Regions from separate parts of the Diaphorobacter sp. MNS-0 genome, predicted to be linked through region 2. Evidence: predicted binding sites of a transcription regulator. Region 2 holds the regulator's gene; each other region holds the start of a gene.
The links. Region 2 encodes LexA, which represses DNA repair genes until DNA is damaged. Its sites were predicted from a motif close to ACTGTATNNNNATACAGT; they were not measured.

Region 1: the regulator LexA is predicted to act here: its motif matches at 3,934-3,951, upstream of K2L43_RS05210 (DNA topoisomerase IV subunit B).
Region 3: the regulator LexA is predicted to act here: its motif matches at 2,504-2,521, upstream of recA (recombinase RecA).

Annotation. Positions count from the first base shown of each region.
Region 1 is NZ_CP080761.1:1,072,044-1,077,494, forward strand. It holds gene bamC (outer membrane protein assembly factor BamC) at 1-902, opposite strand, end outside; gene dapA (4-hydroxy-tetrahydrodipicolinate synthase) at 986-1,882, opposite strand; gene K2L43_RS05200 (bifunctional 2-polyprenyl-6-hydroxyphenol methylase/3-demethylubiquinol 3-O-methyltransferase UbiG) at 1,917-2,501, opposite strand; gene K2L43_RS19000 (hypothetical protein) at 2,504-2,632, opposite strand; gene K2L43_RS05205 (MFS transporter) at 2,635-3,852, opposite strand; gene K2L43_RS05210 (DNA topoisomerase IV subunit B) at 3,968-5,451, shown strand, end outside.
Region 2 is NZ_CP080761.1:1,787,341-1,792,791, forward strand. It holds gene hrpA (ATP-dependent RNA helicase HrpA) at 1-2,740, shown strand, start outside; gene K2L43_RS08625 (pyridoxamine 5'-phosphate oxidase family protein) at 2,972-3,472, opposite strand; gene K2L43_RS08630 (hypothetical protein) at 3,594-3,995, opposite strand; gene lexA (transcriptional repressor LexA) at 4,157-4,831, opposite strand; gene K2L43_RS08640 (asparaginase) at 4,914-5,451, shown strand, end outside.
Region 3 is NZ_CP080761.1:3,744,475-3,749,925, forward strand. It holds gene K2L43_RS17765 (sensor histidine kinase) at 1-1,142, opposite strand, end outside; gene K2L43_RS17770 (response regulator transcription factor) at 1,222-1,896, opposite strand; gene K2L43_RS17775 (MarR family winged helix-turn-helix transcriptional regulator) at 1,946-2,440, opposite strand; gene recA (recombinase RecA) at 2,590-3,711, shown strand; gene recX (recombination regulator RecX) at 3,793-4,248, shown strand; gene K2L43_RS17790 (DUF1631 family protein) at 4,482-5,451, opposite strand, start outside.

The DNA.
Region 1 (5,451 bases), 720 kb from region 2:
TTCTTCTCGGTCGGGGCGACGTAGCGTACGAAGTACACGCCCTGGCTGCGGTCTCGGTCCTCCACGGTGAAGCCGGTGCGGTCCAGCGACACGCCCACGCGGCGCCACGCGCGGTCGAAGCCTTCATCAAGCTGCACCACCGGCACGTTGTCCACCGTGGCCATGCGCGCGGACGGGGCGGAGGGTACGGGCGCTGCGGCGGCGGCCTTGGATTGCTCCTCGCTCACGCCCAGCTTGACCATCAGCCGGCGCAGGAATTCGGTTTCCAGTTCCGGATCGGCCGGGCGGGGCTGCCAGACGGTGTTGTCCTTCTGGGTGTTGGTGTAGACCTCCACCATGCCGCGGTGGCTGATGTAGATCTCCGTGCCGCCGCTGGCGTTGCGCTCCAGGCGGGTCCGGAACTTGTCGCGTTCGCCCGTGGAATACAGCGAATCGAAGACCTTGCCAATCGTGGAGCGGATGATGTCCTGCGGCAGCTTGGCGCGGTTTTCGGCCCAGTCGGTCTCCAGCAGGCCGAGCTTGGGTTGTTCCAGCACGTACACGAAGCCGTTTTCGATCCAGAAGTCACGCACCGGGTCCCACAGTTGGTCGGCAGGGCGGTCCACCACCAGCCATCGTTGGTTGCCGTCGCGCTCGATGCGTACGTCTCCAATGGACTTCGGGGCTGCGCTCGCCGCGCCGCGGGGCTGTTGCGCCTGGCCGGCTTCGAAAGCGGCAGCAGACACGACGCCGCCAGGCACCGTGTAGCGTGTGTCGCGCGAGAGCTGCGTCAGGTCCGGAGGCACCTCCAGCGTTGCCCCCTTGGTGGCGCTTTTGTAATCGATCTTGTCGTTCTCCAGCACGGAGCAAGCAGACAGGGTCACGGCAAGGCCCAGCAGGCCCAAACGGGTGGTAGCGTTCACGCGAAAATCCTCATTGATCCAGATTCGGCCGGGAGCGTTCCAAATACGCTGCAAGCTGGCAACAGGCTGGGTGAAATTAGAGCTTAGAGCAGCCCCGCGGCGCGCAGGGCGGCCTCGACCACGGCTTCGTTGCCCTGGCTCAGGGGCGTCATGGGCAGGCGCAGAGCGCCGCCGCACAGGCCCATGCGCTGCACAGCCCACTTCACGGGGATGGGGTTGGCCTCGACGAACAGTTGCTTGTGCACGGGCATCAGGCGGAACTGGATCTCCATGGCGCGGCGGGTGTCACCGGCCAGCGCGGCCACGCACAGCTCGTGCATCAGGCGAGGCGCCACGTTGGCCGTCACGCTGATGTTGCCCTGGCCGCCGCACAGCATGAGCGCCACGGCCGTGGGGTCATCGCCGGAATACACGGCAAAGCCCTTGGGCACGTCGCGGATGAGCCATTGCGCGCGTTCGATGTTGCCTGTGGCTTCCTTGATGCCCACGATGCCGGGCACCTGCGTGAGGCGCAACACCGTTTCGTGCTGCATGTCCGCCACCGACCGGCCGGGCACGTTGTACAGCACCATCGGCAGGTCGCCCACGGCCTCGGCGATCGCCTTGAAGTGGCGGTACTGGCCTTCCTGTGTGGGCTTGTTGTAATAGGGCACGACCTGCAACTGGCTGTCGGCGCCGACCTTCTTGGCGAACCTGGCCAGCTCGATGGCCTCGGCCGTGGAATTGGCGCCGCAGCCCGCCATGATGGGTACGCGCTTGGCGGCTTGTTCCACGGACACGCGAATGATTTCGCAGTGCTCCTCCACGTTCACCGTGGGCGATTCGCCGGTCGTGCCCACCACGCCGATGCAGTCGGTGCCTTCTGCGATGTGCCAGTCGATGAGTTTGCGCAGCGCGGGGTAGTCCACACTGCCGTCGTCATGCATGGGCGTGACGAGGGCGACGATGCTGCCGGTCAGGGGGGCGCTGGGAGAAGTCATGTCCGCGTTCAAAAACGGTAAAAAGACATTCTAACTAGACGGGGCCCTGCAGCGGCGCGCGCAGCGGCGCGCGCAGCGGCTCGTCCATGGACGGCGCAGGCCGCACGGCGGCGATGCGCTGCACGAAGCGCGCGGGCCCATCGAGAAAGCCTTCCTCGTAAGCCACGATGCGCAGGTCCCGGCAGGCCTGCAGCAGTTCGCCCGGCCTCAGCAGGAATTCGGCCCGCGCGGGCCGGCCGACAGTTTCGTTGCCCACGGCGAAGGTCTCATAGAGCAGCACGCCACCGGGCGCCACGCTGTCCACGATGGTGGGCAGCAAAGGACGCCACAGGTAATTGGTGACCACCACGCCGGCAAAGCGCTGCCCGGGCAGGGGCCAGGGGCCAGCCTCGATATCCGCAACGATCGTTGCGCCCCATGGTGCTATGCTTTCGATAGCTTCTAGGGCTTTATCTATGCCCGTTACCGGGTGTTTTCTTTCATGGAACCAGCGCATGTGACGGCCGTGACCGCAAGCCACGTCCAGCACACTGCCGCCCGCAGGCACCAGGTGGGACCAGCGCTGTATCCATTCCGAGGCCGCGGGCAGCGGCGCATGGGCGGTGCCGTGCGGGGCCATCGTCAGAAGCAGGCCCAGATCTGGTCCGCCAGCGTCAGCATGAAGTCGGGCTGCAGGTACAGCGCGAACACCCCCAGCAGCACCGCGAGCAGCGCAGCTGCGACGATCGACCGCTTGTACAGGGTGCGCATGGTCAGGCCGCCTGAGGGGTGGCGCGCACGATGGCGCCCTCGCGTACGGGCAGGTTCACCAAGCCGGCGAGGATGCCCAACACAATCGCCAGGTACCACACGATGTCGTAGCTGCCCGTGCGGTCATACAGATAGCCGCCCAGCCACACGCCCAGGAAGCTGCCGATCTGGTGGCTGAAGAACACGAAGCCGCTGAGCATGGACAGGTGCTGCACCCCGAAGATCTGCGCAACGGTGGCATTGGTGGGGGGCACCGTGGACAGCCACAGTGCGCCGATCACGGCCGAGAACACGTAGACCGACAGCGGCGACAGCGGCACCAGCAGGAAGATGGTGATGGCCACGGCACGGGCGAAATAGATGAACGCCAGGATGTGGCGCTTCGGGATCCGTTGGCCCAGCGAGCCCGCGATATAGGTGCCGAACACGTTGAACAGCCCGATCAGCGCCAGCGCATAGCTGGCCACCTGGGGCGTGAGGCCCTGGTCGCGCAGATAGCTGGGCATGTGCACACCGATGAACACCACCTGGAAGCCGCACACGAAGTAGCCGGCGGTGAGCAGCAGGAAGCTGCGGTAGCGCAGCGCCTCGGCAAAGGCCTCGCCCACGGACTGGGTACGTTTGACGGGGGCGCTGCCATGAAAGCCCGGCTCGCGCAGGCCGAAGGCCAGCGGAACGATCAGGATCACCATGGCCGAGAGCACCAGCAGGGCCTCTTGCCAGCCCAGGCGCAGGATCAGTTGCCCCTCCAGCGGCACCATGAGGAACTGGCCGAACGAGCCCGCCGCAGCGGCCACGCCCATGGCCCAGGAGCGCTTGTCGGCCGGGATCTGCCGGCCCAGCACCCCGTAGATGATGGCGTAGGTGGTGCCCGCCTGTGCAGCGCCGATCAGCACGCCCGTGGTCAGCGAAAACAGCAGCGGCGTGGGAGACAGCGCCATGCCGGCCAGGCCCATGGCGTAGAGCGCTGCGCCGCCGATCAGCACGCGGAAGGCGCCCAGGCGGTCGGCCAGCATGCCGCCAAAGATGCCGAACAGACCCCAGGACAGGTTCTGAATGGCCATGGCCAGGGCAAAGGTCTGGCGTGTCCAGCCCATGTCCTGGGTGATGGGCTGCAGCCACAGGCCGAAGCCGTGCCGGATGCCCATGGACAGAGTGACGATGGCGGCGCCGCAGATCAGCACCTGGGCCATGGACAGTTTTCGGGTTGCGTCGTGCATCCGGCGAATGTAGCGAAAACCCGTTTCGCCTGCTTGGCGCCCCCTGTGCAGCACGCTGGCGGGGCAAGAAAGCGTCACCATCCTGGTTTTATATCCAGCACTACAATCCGCCGCCATGGCAGTCAAACCCGCATCCACCTCCGCCAGCGACTACTCCGAAGGCTCGATCCGCGTCCTCAAGGGACTGGAGCCCGTCAAGCAGCGGCCGGGCATGTACACCCGCACCGACAACCCCCTGCACATCATCCAGGAGGTGCTGGACAACGCGGCCGACGAGGCACTGGCGGGCTTTGGCAAGAAGATCAAGGTGACCTTGCACACCGACGGCTCGGTGAGCGTGGAGGACGACGGCCGGGGCATTCCGTTCGGCCTGCATCCCGAGGAGAACGCACCGGTGGTGGAGCTGGTGTTCACCCGCCTGCACGCGGGCGGCAAGTTCGACAAGGGCAAGGGCGGGGCCTACAGCTTCTCGGGCGGCCTGCATGGTGTGGGCGTAAGCGTCACCAACGCCCTGGCCACCCGGCTGGAGGTGGCCACCCACCGCGAGGGCCAGGTGGCGCGCCTGGTGTTTGCGGGCGGCGACGTGACCGAGCCGCTGGCGGTGCGCCCGCTGCAGGCGGGCGAGCGCAAGCAGGGCACCACCGTGCGCGTCTGGCCCGACGCCAAGTACTTTGAGTCCAGCAACCTTCCGATGGGCGAGCTGACGCACCTGCTGCGCAGCAAGGCGGTGCTCATGCCCGGCGTTACGGTGCAGCTGGTCAATGAAAAGACGCGCGACACCCAGACCTGGCAGTACAAGGGCGGCCTGCGCGACTACCTGGCGCAGACGCTGAGCGCTGACCCGGTGATCCCGCTGTTCGAGGGCGAGGGCTTCGCCGACCGCCACAACGAGAGCTTTGCCGAGGGCGAGGGCGCCGCATGGTGTGTGGCCTTCACCGAGGAAGGCCAGCCGGTGCGCGAGAGCTACGTGAACCTGATCCCCACCAGCGCCGGCGGCACCCATGAAAGCGGCCTGCGTGACGGCCTGTTCAACGCGGTCAAGAGCTTCATCGAGCTGCACTCGCTCCTGCCCAAGGGCGTGAAGCTACTGCCCGAGGACGTGTTTGCGCGCGCCAGCTATGTGCTGGCGGCCAAGGTGCTGGACCCGCAGTTCCAGGGGCAGATCAAGGAGCGGCTGAACTCGCGCGACGCTGTGCGGCTGGTGTCCAGCTTCGTGCGCCCGGCGCTGGAGCTGTGGCTGAACCAGCACGTGGAATACGGCAAGAAGCTGGCCGAACTGGCCATCAAGGCCGCGCAGACACGGCAAAAGGCCGGCCAGAAGGTCGAAAAGCGCAAGGGCTCGGGCGTGGCCGTGCTGCCCGGCAAGCTCACCGACTGCGAAAGCCGTGACCTGGCCTACAACGAGGTCTTCCTGGTCGAGGGCGACTCGGCCGGCGGCAGCGCCAAGATGGGCCGCGACAAGGAAAGCCAGGCCATCCTGCCGCTGCGCGGCAAGGTGCTCAACACCTGGGAGGTCGACCGCGACCGCCTGTTTGCCAACACCGAGGTGCATGACATCTCGGTAGCCATCGGCGTGGACCCGCACGGCCCGAGCGACAC
Region 2 (5,451 bases):
TTTGCTGCCCATGGGCCGCGAACTGTCGCGCCTGCCCTTGGACCCGCGCGTGGGCCGCATGATCCTGGAGGCCCGCACCCGCGGCGCCGTGGCCGAGGTGCTGGTGATTGCCTCGGCCCTTAGCGTGCAGGACGTGCGCGACCGGCCGCTGGAGGCGCAGCAGCAGGCCGACCAGCAGCATGCCAAGTTCGACGACGAGAAAAGCGAGTTCACCGGCTACCTGCGCCTGTGGAAGTGGCTGCAGGATGCGCGCGGCGGCAAGATCGTCGCCAAGACGCGCAAGGAGATGGCGGCCCAGACCGCCCCCGCGGCCCAAGCGCGCAACACGGCCTTCCTGCCCGTGAGCCAGCGCAGCAGCGGCGCGCAAGCGGAAGCCGCAGGCGAGGAGCGCCTGGCGCAGTTCCACCCCGCCGATGCGGAGGAGGCCACCCACAAGCTCAGCAACCGGCAGTGGGAGCAGTTGCTGCGCCAGAACTACATCAACATCCGCCGCGTGCGCGAGTGGCGCGACATCCATTCGCAGCTGCTCACCGTGGTGCGGGAGCACCAGTGGCAGGTGAACACCGAGCCCGCGGGCTACGAGGCCGTGCACCTGTCCATGCTGTCGGGCCTGCTGGGCAACATTGGTTACAAGGCCGAGGAGAGCGAGGCCTACCTGGGCGCGCACGGCATCAAGTTCCACCCGCACCCGGGCGCGCACCTGTCCAAGAAGCCCGGCCGCTGGATCGTCGCAGCCGAGCAGGTCGAGACCTCGCGCCTGTACGGCCGCGGTATCGCGGCGATCGAACCGCAATGGCTGGAAGAGGTGGGCGGCCATCTGCTCAAGAAGCAGCTGCTGGACCCGCATTGGTCCAAGAAACAGGCCGACGTGGTGGCGCTCGAGCGCGCCACGCTCTACGGCCTGGTGGTCTACAGCGGCCGCCGCGTGAGCTATGGCCGCGTGGATCCGTACGAGGCGCGCAACCTGTTCATTCGCCAGGCGCTGGTCGAGGGCGAGTGGGAGACGCATTGGCCGTTCCTGGGCGCCAACCTCAAGCTGGTGCGCAAGGTGCAGGAGCTGGAGCACAAGAGCCGCCGCCAGGACGTGCTGGTGGACGACGAGCTGATCTTCGCCTTCTACGACCAGCAGATTCCCAAAGACGTGTACAGCGGCGCCACGTTCGACAAGTGGTTCCGCAGTGCCGGCAAGGAGAACGCCGGCCTGCTGCTTCTCAAGCGCGACGAGCTGATGCGCCATGAGGCCGCGGGCATCACCACCGACAACTTTCCCAAGACGGTGAAGCTGGGCGGCGTGGACTGCACGGCCAGCTACCTGCACAGCCCCGGTGACGCGCGCGATGGGGTCACCGTCACGGTGCCGCTGTTCGTGCTGAACCAGGTGAGCGAGGAGCGTGCGGAATGGCTGGTGCCCGGCATGCTCAAGGACAAGATCCAGGCGCTGCTCAAGAGCCTGCCGCAGCGCCCGCGCAGCCGTTTCGTGCCGCTGCCGGAAAGTGCTGCGCGGCTGGCGTCGCTGTTCACCGAGGAAGAGCGTTGGGCCCAGGGCAGCTTGATCGACACGCTGCTCAAGCAAGTGCGCGATGAAACCTCGCTCGACGTGAAGCGCGCGGACTTCAAGCTGGACATGCTCAGCCCGCACCTGTTCATGAACTTTCGCGTGACGGATGAGCACGGCCGCCAGCTCGGCCAGGGACGCAACCTGGGCGCGCTCAAGGCGGAGTGGGGGAGCAAGGCTCGTGGGGCGTTCCAGGCGCTTGCTTCATTAAAGATAGCTGGTGGCGCTCACCAGAAGCCAGATTCCGGTGGAAAACCATCTGAAACCAAGGAAAAACGGGCGCCAGCAGCTATCAAAAAAGAACCACTCGTCGGCGCGCCCGCGGCCCGCAAGGCCGATGCCCGCTACGAGGATTGGAGCTTTGGCGAACTGCCCGAGCTGATGGAAATCGCCAAGGGTAGCCAGACGCTGATCGGTTTCCCCGCGCTCATCGACCACGGCGATGCGGTGGGCATCGAGGTGTTCGACGAACCCGAAGTCGCCGCCGCGCGCCACCGCGTGGGCCTGCGCCGGCTGTTTGCGCTTCAGATCAAGGACGCGCTCAAGTACCTGGAAAAGAACATCCCCGATCTGCAGAAGATGGCTGTGGCCTTCATGCCGCTGGGCACGCAGGAGGAGCTGCGCGCACAAATCATCGACGTGGCCATCGACCGCGCCTTCCTGCAAGAGCCGCTGCCCAGCAACGAGGCCCAGTTCAAGCAGCGCGTGCAGGACGGGCGCGGGCGCCTCACGCTGATCGCCAACGAGGTGGCGCGCATGGCGGCGGCCATCCTCATCGAATACGCCGCCACGCAGCGCAAGATCAAGGACACCAAGAACGCTCCCGAGGCCACGGCCGACGCGTCACAGCAGCTGCAGCGCCTGATGCCCAAGCAGTTCATCGCCGCCGCGCCCTGGGCGCAGCTGCAGCACTACGCGCGCTACCTCAAGGCCATCGCCACGCGCCTGGACAAGTACCGCGCCGACCCGGCACGCGATGCCGCCAAGCTCAAGGAACTGCAGCCGCTGGAGCAGCGCTATTGGCGCCTGGTGGCCGAGCGCAAGGGCCAGGTGGATGCCCGCATGCAGGAGTACCGCTGGATGCTGGAGGAACTGCGCGTGAGCTTCTTCGCGCAGGAGTTGCGCACGCCGTATCCGGTCAGCGGCAAGCGGCTGGACAAGGTCTGGTCGCAACTGGTGTCTTGAGGGGCTCTCGCGCGGGGACAGGCCGTCGGGGCAGATGTGCTGCCACCAGCCGCCGTGGGCGGGGCCGTTCATGCTTTGGCGCGCACGGCGAGCGTCCGCCAACCCGTCACCAAACCGGCCCTGGCAGCGACCCGTGTGGCCTTCCCAGGCACCGGGCTTGCGGCCGCCAGCGCTCGCCTGGGCGGAACGGCCCTTGCCATCCAACTGCTGACGGCGCCGATCGCCCCAGCGTCAAGACGTGAGCAGCGCCTTCAGCTCCTCGGCAGATAAATCCCGCGCCGCGCCAAACCCTGCCACGTGGCGGCCCACCGAAGGGATGATCTGCACGAACTGGAAGTCGCCCAGCGCCGTCATGGGCGCTGCCTCAGGGAAGCGCTGCAGGTAGGCGGCGCGCGCGCTGGCGGCTGCCTCGGGCGCAAGCAGTACGGCTTGTCCTTGGATGGCAACGCGCTCCAGCGCATGCACGGGCTGGGCCGCGTCCTCGGGCGCCGTGATCAGGAGAGAAACCGCGGGCGATTGCCGCAGGTTGCGGGTATGGGCGGCGAGGGCGCTGACATGCAATACCAGCACCTGGGCCGTGGAGTCGATGGCATACGGAACGAACGACACCGCCGGCGTTGTGAATGGCACCGATTCCGCGCCGGGCAGGGTTTGCAGCGTTGCCAGCGCGGCCGTGCGCCGGCCCCACAGCAGTTGCCGCAGCAAGCGGTCCAGGCGGGACTCGTGGGTCATGGCGTGCTTGGGGGCGGGCAGTTGCAAGTGCCGTGCATTGTAGAAACGGGCCTGCGATGAACGCGCTGCTGCCGCGACGCCTTCGAAAAGTGTCAGAAGTGGTCGCAGCAGTGCCCCGCGGTCAGCGCAGGGCCAGGCGCTCCAGTTCCGCGCACACATCGGCCATGCGGCCGGAAATCACGAGCTTGCAGGCGTCGTCGGTGTCATGGCGCAGGATCACGCGCAGGGGGAGCGAACGGGTGGAGATCGCAGGCCGCAGACCTGTGTGCTGCATGGCCGCATCCGCGGCAGGCATGGCAAAGGCGCGGTGGCGGGCCGGATTTTCTTGCGCCATGCCCGCCACGGCGGGGCTATCGAGAGGGCCGGCGTTGGGCGTCGCTCCCTGGAGTGCATCGGCGCGTCCGTGCGTGGTGCAGGCAGAGGTTGCCGCGCCGCGCGACATATGGCGTGCAGCCAGTCCCCATCGGCGCAGGCGGCGCAAGGGGCGGGTAAGGGAGGCAAAGGCAAAGAGGGCAAATCCCATGTGAAGACTCCGGCATGCCAGGGCATGAAGGTGGAACACAGGCAGGATTGCCAAGGACGTCAAGCGCGCATCCGCAGGGTTGGCATGCGGCAGCCACGGGGCATGCCCGGGCTACCGCCTGCCAGACGCCCGCCACCTGCGGTGGCGCTGCATTCAACGGACTACATGAGCATGGTGTTGCGTATCAGGCCCACGGCCAGCCCTTCGATCTCGAAAGGTTCGCCCGGCTCGACGCGGATCACCGGGTAGTCGGGGTTCTCGGGCAGCAGTTCGATGGCGCTGCCTGTGCGGCGCAGGCGCTTGACCGTGACGTCATCGCCCAGGCGCGCCACGATGATTTGCCCGTTGCGCGCCTCGCGCGTTGCCTGTACGGCGAGCAGGTCGCCGTCCATGATGCCCGCGTCGCGCATGGACATGCCGCGCACCTTGAGCAGGTAGTCGGGCTTGTGCGCAAACAGGCTGCCTTCCACCGTATAGGTCTGGTCCACATGCTCCTGGGCGAGAATGGGCGAGCCGGCCGCCACGCGGCCCACCAGCGGCAGCGTGAGCTGCGACAGGCCGGGTATCGGCAGGTTGAACTGGGCGCCGCGCGCCGCATTGATGTTGCGCACGGTTTCGCCGCGCAGGCGGATGCCGCGCGAGGTGCCGCTGACCAGTTCGATCACGCCCTTGCGGGCCAGCGCCTGCAGGTGCTCCTCGGCCGCGTTGGCGGACTTGAAACCCAACTCTGCCGCGATCTCGGCGCGGGTAGGCGGGGCGCCGGTGCGCGCGATGGCGGTCTGGATCAGGTCCAGGATCTGCTGCTGGCGGGCGGTGAGCTTGGGACTGTCGAGCATGGTGCGATCCAATGCGGTCGGTGGTTGAGTGGGTTACTGTTTTTTAATCCAGTATCTGTATTTTTGAACAGTTTTTGGAGGGATGCAAGTGGCAGCTGCAAGAAAAATCGTCGTTATGGGCACCGGCGGCACGATTGCGGGCTCTTCCGCGGTGCAAGGTGCGAACGTGGGGTACACGGCCGGGCAGATCGGCGTGGAGCAATTGCTGGCCGCGGTGCCCGGGCTGGTGCAGGCCGCGGGCGGCGCGCTGGTGGCTGAACAGGTGGTGCAGCTGGACAGCAAGGACATGGGCTTTGACGTGTGGGCGCGCCTGGCCGGTCGTTGCGCCGCACACCTGGCCGACCCGGCCGTGGCCGGCGTCGTCATCACCCACGGCACGGATACGCTGGAGGAAACCGCCTGGCTGCTGCACAACCTGCTCGATACCACCGCCAAGCCGGTGGTACTGACCTGTGCCATGCGTCCGGCCACGGCGCTCGCGCCGGACGGGCCGCAGAACCTGCTGGATGCCGTCACACTAGCGGCCGACCCCTCAGCGCGGGGGGTTCTGATGGCGGCCGCCGGCGTGGTGCACGGGGCGCGCGAGGTGAGCAAGGTGCACCCGCTGCGGCTGGACGCGT
Region 3 (5,451 bases), 2.0 Mb from region 2:
GATGGGGTGTAGTTGATGGCGTTGTCCACCAGGTTGCGCACCAGTTCCTTCAGCAGCGTGGGGTTGCCGTCCATCCACACGCCATTGGTGCCGGGCTCGACGCCGTCGTAGCCCAGGTCGATGTGCTTGTCCATGGCGCGCGGCACGCTGTCGCGCACCACCTCGATCACCAGCCGCGCCAGGTCCAGCGGCTGGCGCTGCACCACGGCGCTGCCGCCCTCGGCCCGCGCCAGCGCCAGCAACTGGTTGACGGTGTGCGTGGCGCGGATGGACGAACGCCCGATCTGCTTGAGCGACTGCTTGAGCTCCTCGGTGCTGGTGCCCTCGCGCTGCGCCAGGTCGGCCTGCATGCGCAGCCCGGCCAGGGGGGTCTTGAGCTGGTGCGCGGCGTCGGCCAGGAAGCGCTTTTGCGTGGCCATGGATTCCGACAGGCGGCGCAGCAGGTCGTTCACCGAATCCACCAGCGGCGCCACTTCCATCGGCACGGCCTTGTGGTCCAGCGGCGAGAGGTCGTCGGGCTTGCGCGCGCGAATGCGCTCCTCCAGCTGGTGCAGCGGCTTGATGCCGCGCGCCAGCGCCAGCCAGACTAGCAGCACCGCCAGCGGCAGGATGACGAACTGCGGCAGCATCACGCCCTTGATGATCTCGGTGGCCAGCACGCTGCGCTTGGCGCGTGTCTCGGCCACCTGCACCAGCGCGGCGGGCGCGTCGGGCAGCGGCACGCGCACCCAGATGTAGGCCACGCGGATGTCGATGCCGCGCAGCTCGGCGTCGCGCAGCCGCACCTCGCCGGAGAACGCCTGCTCCTCGGGCGGCGGGCGCGGCAGGTCGCGCTCGCCCGACAGGTAGTCGCCCGTGGGCGAGAGCACCTGGTAATAGACGATGTCGGACTCGTCGGCGCGCAGGATCTCGCTGGCGGGCTGGGGCAGGTTGAACAGCACCTTGCCGTCGTGCACCGTGACGAGCTGCGCCAACGCATGGGCGTTGTACTCCAGCGCGCGGTCGAAGGGCTTGTTGGCCAGGCCCTGGGCCACCAGCCAGGTCAGCGCCAGGCTCACCGGCCACAGCAGCAGCAGCGGCGTGAGCATCCAGTCCAGGATTTCGCCGAAGAGGGAGCGCTGCTCGCGCTGGAAGATTTTCAAGGTGGTGGGCGTTTCTGGCCGCTAGCGCTTATGCACCAAGCGCAAACAGCTATCAATAACAGAGCATCCACGGGTGCCGTCAGCCCGGGATCTTTTCCAGGCAGTAGCCCAGGCCGCGCACGGTGGCGATGCGGATCGGCCCGCGCTCGATCTTCTTGCGCAGGCGGTGGATGTAGACCTCGATGGCGTTGTTGCTCACCTCCTCGCCCCACTCGCACAGGCGCTCCACCAGCTGCTCCTTGCTCACCAGGCGGCCGGCGCGCTGCAGCAGCACCTCCAGCAGGCCCAGCTCGCGCGCGGACAGCTCCACCATCTTGCCGTCGATGGTGGCCACGCGGCCCGCCTGGTCGTACACCAGGGGCCCGTGGCGGATGGCGCTGCTGGTGCCACCCATGCCGCGGCGCGTGAGCGCACGCACGCGCGCCTCCAGCTCCGACAGCGCGAACGGCTTGGCCATGTAGTCGTCGGCGCCCAGGTCCAGGCCCTTCACGCGCTCGTCCACGCTGTCGGCCGCCGTGAGGATCAGCACCGGCAGCGCCGAGCCGCGCCCGCGCAGGCGCTTGAGCACCTCCAGGCCGTGCATCTTGGGCAGGCCCAGGTCGAGGATCAGCAGGTCGAACTCGTTGTTGGTCAGGAGCGCGGTATCGACCTCGGTGCCGCTGGCCACATGGTCCACCACGGCGCCCGAGCCGCGCAGCGTGCGCAGCAGCCCGTCGGCAAGCACCTGGTCGTCTTCGGCGATGAGGATGCGCATGGGGTGTCTCTCCTGGTTGTCGTGCGCCGGCCTGCGCTCTGCCTGAATTTTAGGCCGCCGTGCCCTCGCCGCCGGCGTAGGCCTCCAGGCCCAGCGCGACCACCGTGGCCACGTCCTGCCCCACCTCGGCGCGGAACTCGCCCTCGGCCTGCGCCACCGCCGCGCGAAACGCCTGCAGCCACGCCAGTCCCGTGGGCGTGAAGCGCACCAGGCGCGCACGCGCATCGCGCGGATCGGGCTCGCGCGTGACCAGGCCCCAGGCCGCGCACTGCTCCACCAGCGCGGCCATGGACTGCTTGGCCATGCCCGCGCGCTCGGCCAGGTCGGTGAGGCGGTCCCCCTGCAGCGACAGATGCCGCGTGATGTGGATGTGCGCGGCGCTCACCTGGTCGCGCGCCGCGAGGTTGGACAGCGCCAGCGGCACCTGCACGTCGCGCGCCATGAGCTGCAGCACGCGCGCATCGAAGCGCCGCATGGCATGGCCCAGCAGGCGGCCCAGGTGGGTCTGGCGCCAGCGGTCGTCGAGGCTGGGGGGAGCGGTCATCCGCACATTGTCAGCCAAACTGACCAAAAATTGATTGGATAACGCATCAACCGCCCATAAACTACTGTTCAAGCATCCAGCCTGTCATTGGAAACAGTTTCCAGGCAGGCACACGATTTCACCGTGACCCCGACCCGAAGGAGCATTCCATGGACGCCACCGTCAAAGGCAACGCAACCGCCGTCAACAGCGAAAAGGCCAAGGCCCTGCAAGCCGCCCTCGCGCAGATCGAAAAGCAGTTCGGCAAGGGCACCATCATGCGCCTGGGCGAGGGCGAGGCCATTGAGGACATCCAGGTGGTCTCCACCGGCTCGCTGGGCCTGGACATCGCCCTGGGCGTGGGCGGCCTGCCGCGCGGCCGCGTGATCGAGATCTACGGGCCGGAAAGCTCGGGCAAGACCACGCTCACGCTGCAGGTCATCGCCGAGATGCAGAAGCAAGGCGGCCAGTGCGCTTTCGTGGATGCCGAGCATGCGCTGGATGTGCAGTACGCCAGCAAGCTCGGCGTTCAGCTCACCGACCTGCTCATCAGCCAGCCGGACACGGGCGAGCAGGCGCTGGAGATCGTGGACAGCCTGGTGCGCTCGGGCGCCGTGGACCTGATCGTGGTGGACTCGGTCGCCGCCCTCACGCCCAAGGCCGAAATCGAGGGCGAGATGGGCGACGCCCTGCCCGGCCTGCAGGCACGCCTGATGAGCCAGGCACTGCGCAAGCTCACCGCCACCATCAAGAAGACCAACTGCATGGTCATCTTCATCAACCAGATCCGCATGAAGATCGGCGTGATGTTCGGCAGCCCCGAGACCACCACCGGCGGCAATGCGCTGAAGTTCTACGCCTCGGTACGCCTGGACATCCGCCGCACCGGCACCATCAAGAAGGGCGACGAGGCGATCGGCAACGAGACCAAGGTGAAGGTGGTGAAGAACAAGGTCTCGCCCCCGTTCAAGACGGCCGAATTCGACATCCTGTTCGGCGAGGGCATCTCGCGCGAGGGCGAGATCATCGACATGGGCGTGAACGCGCGCATCCTGGAAAAGAGTGGCGCCTGGTATGCCTACAACGGCGAAAAGATCGGCCAGGGCCGCGACAACGCCCGCGAGTTCCTGCGCGAGAACCCTGGCCTGGCCGTGGAGATCGAGAACAAGGTGCGCGAAAGCCTGGGCATCGCACTGCTGCCCACGGGCCACGCGAGCCCGGCGGCCGATCTGCCCGAAGACAAGCCTGCGCGCGGCAAGAAGGCCGACAAGACGGGCGAGATCGAGGCGTAACCACGCACCGGGGTTTTTGAACGAAATCTGCCTCCAGCGCTTGACCATCAAGCGCTGGAAGCTCTTTTTTCAATAGCATTCATGGGATTCACCGCCCTCTCCCTCAAGGGCCGTGCGCTGCGCCTGCTTGCCCAGCGCGAGCATTCGCGCAGCGAACTGCAGGCCAAGCTGGCGCGCCACGTGCAGGAGGGCGACGATCTGCCGGCGCTGCTGGACGAGCTGCAGGCGCGCGACTTCATCAATGCAGAGCGCGTGGCCGAGTCCGTGGTGCACCGCCGCGCGGAGCGCTTCGGCACCCAGCGCGTGCTGCAGGAGCTGCGGCGCAAGGGGCTGGACGAGGATTTGGTGCGCAGCACCGCCGCCCAGCTGGCGGGCACCGAACTGCAGCGCGCCCGGGCCGTGTGGCGCCAGCGCTTTGGCGACCAGCCCGCCGACACGCCGCAGGAGCGTGCGCGCCAGATGCGCTTTCTGGCCACGCGTGGCTTCGCCGCCGACGTGGTGCGCCGCGTGGTGCGGGGTGGTGATGAATGGGAATAGAACGGGGCTTGGCGCGCTTCTGTCCAGCGTCAAAGCTATTTCATCCATAGCAGCTGTCGACGCGCAGTCCGCCACCGGTCGCACCCCGCAACGCCGCGCCGTCGTGCAATGCCAGGCCGCGCAATACGCGCGATGGCTTCAGCGCCGCCACGGACATGCCAGAGGCTTGAGGCCCGCGGCGCGGCTGTGCGCAGCCGGCCCCCGTTGTGCGCGTTGGGCCGCGGCGCGACCGCTCAACCCAGCAGGCGCTCCGGGTTGGCGTCCAGCTTGGTGAGCGCATCGCGCGTGGCGCGCAGCGTGAGGCTCTCCTCCTCCTGCGCCACCAGCAGACCCGCCTGCAGGTAGGCCCCCAGCCGGCGCAGCTGGATGAGGTAGCTGCCGCCATCGCGCGTGGCGAACAGGTGCAGTTGCTTGCGCTGGCTGTGCCAGGCGTATTGCACCTGGGTGGACGCGCCGTTGTGGTCCAGCGTGAACCAGGTGCCCAGCGGCAGCTGCTGCGCCCAGGCCACCATGTCGTCCTGCACAGGCGCGCCATTGTCGGCGATGACGTGGATGGACGAGGCGTCGATGCCCAGCAGCAACTCGATGTTGTCCGCACTCAGCGGCATGTCGCCCAGCGCCTCGTCGCCGATGTAGTCCTCCAGGTTCGCCAGGCGTTTGGCCATGGCATCGATGTGCGCCTGCGGGATCGAGGCCGTCTTGGAGAGGAAAGCGTCGGCCAGCGTGTCGGTGATTCCCTTGATCTGTGCGTCCTGCTCGGGCCCCGCCACGCCGATCAGCGCCAGCCCCTGGCGCAGGCTCTGCAGCAGCGCCGGCAGGTTCTGGATGACCAGCGCACGGTCGGCGCGGTTGGGCTTGGCGCCCGCCGCCCACACCAGGTCGGCCGCGGCGCGCTTGAAGGCCGCGGTACTGGCATGCTGGGCCCCGTCGCGCACGGCCGACATCGCCAGCACCTCGGCCCATGTCTTGAACAAGAACTCGCGGATCTCGTCGCGCACCGGCATGTCCTTGAGCAGCGCGCGCAGCTCGATGGTGTACTGGATCGCCAGCGTCTCGCGCTGCTCCACCTGCTGGGCCACGCTGACGATACGCGAGGTACCCTGCTTCTCGGTGAGGAATTTGGCGAGGAATTTCTCGAACTCGTCATGCACCAGCTGGAACACGCGCTGGCCGGTCTCGGGGTACTGCTCGATCACCTGCACG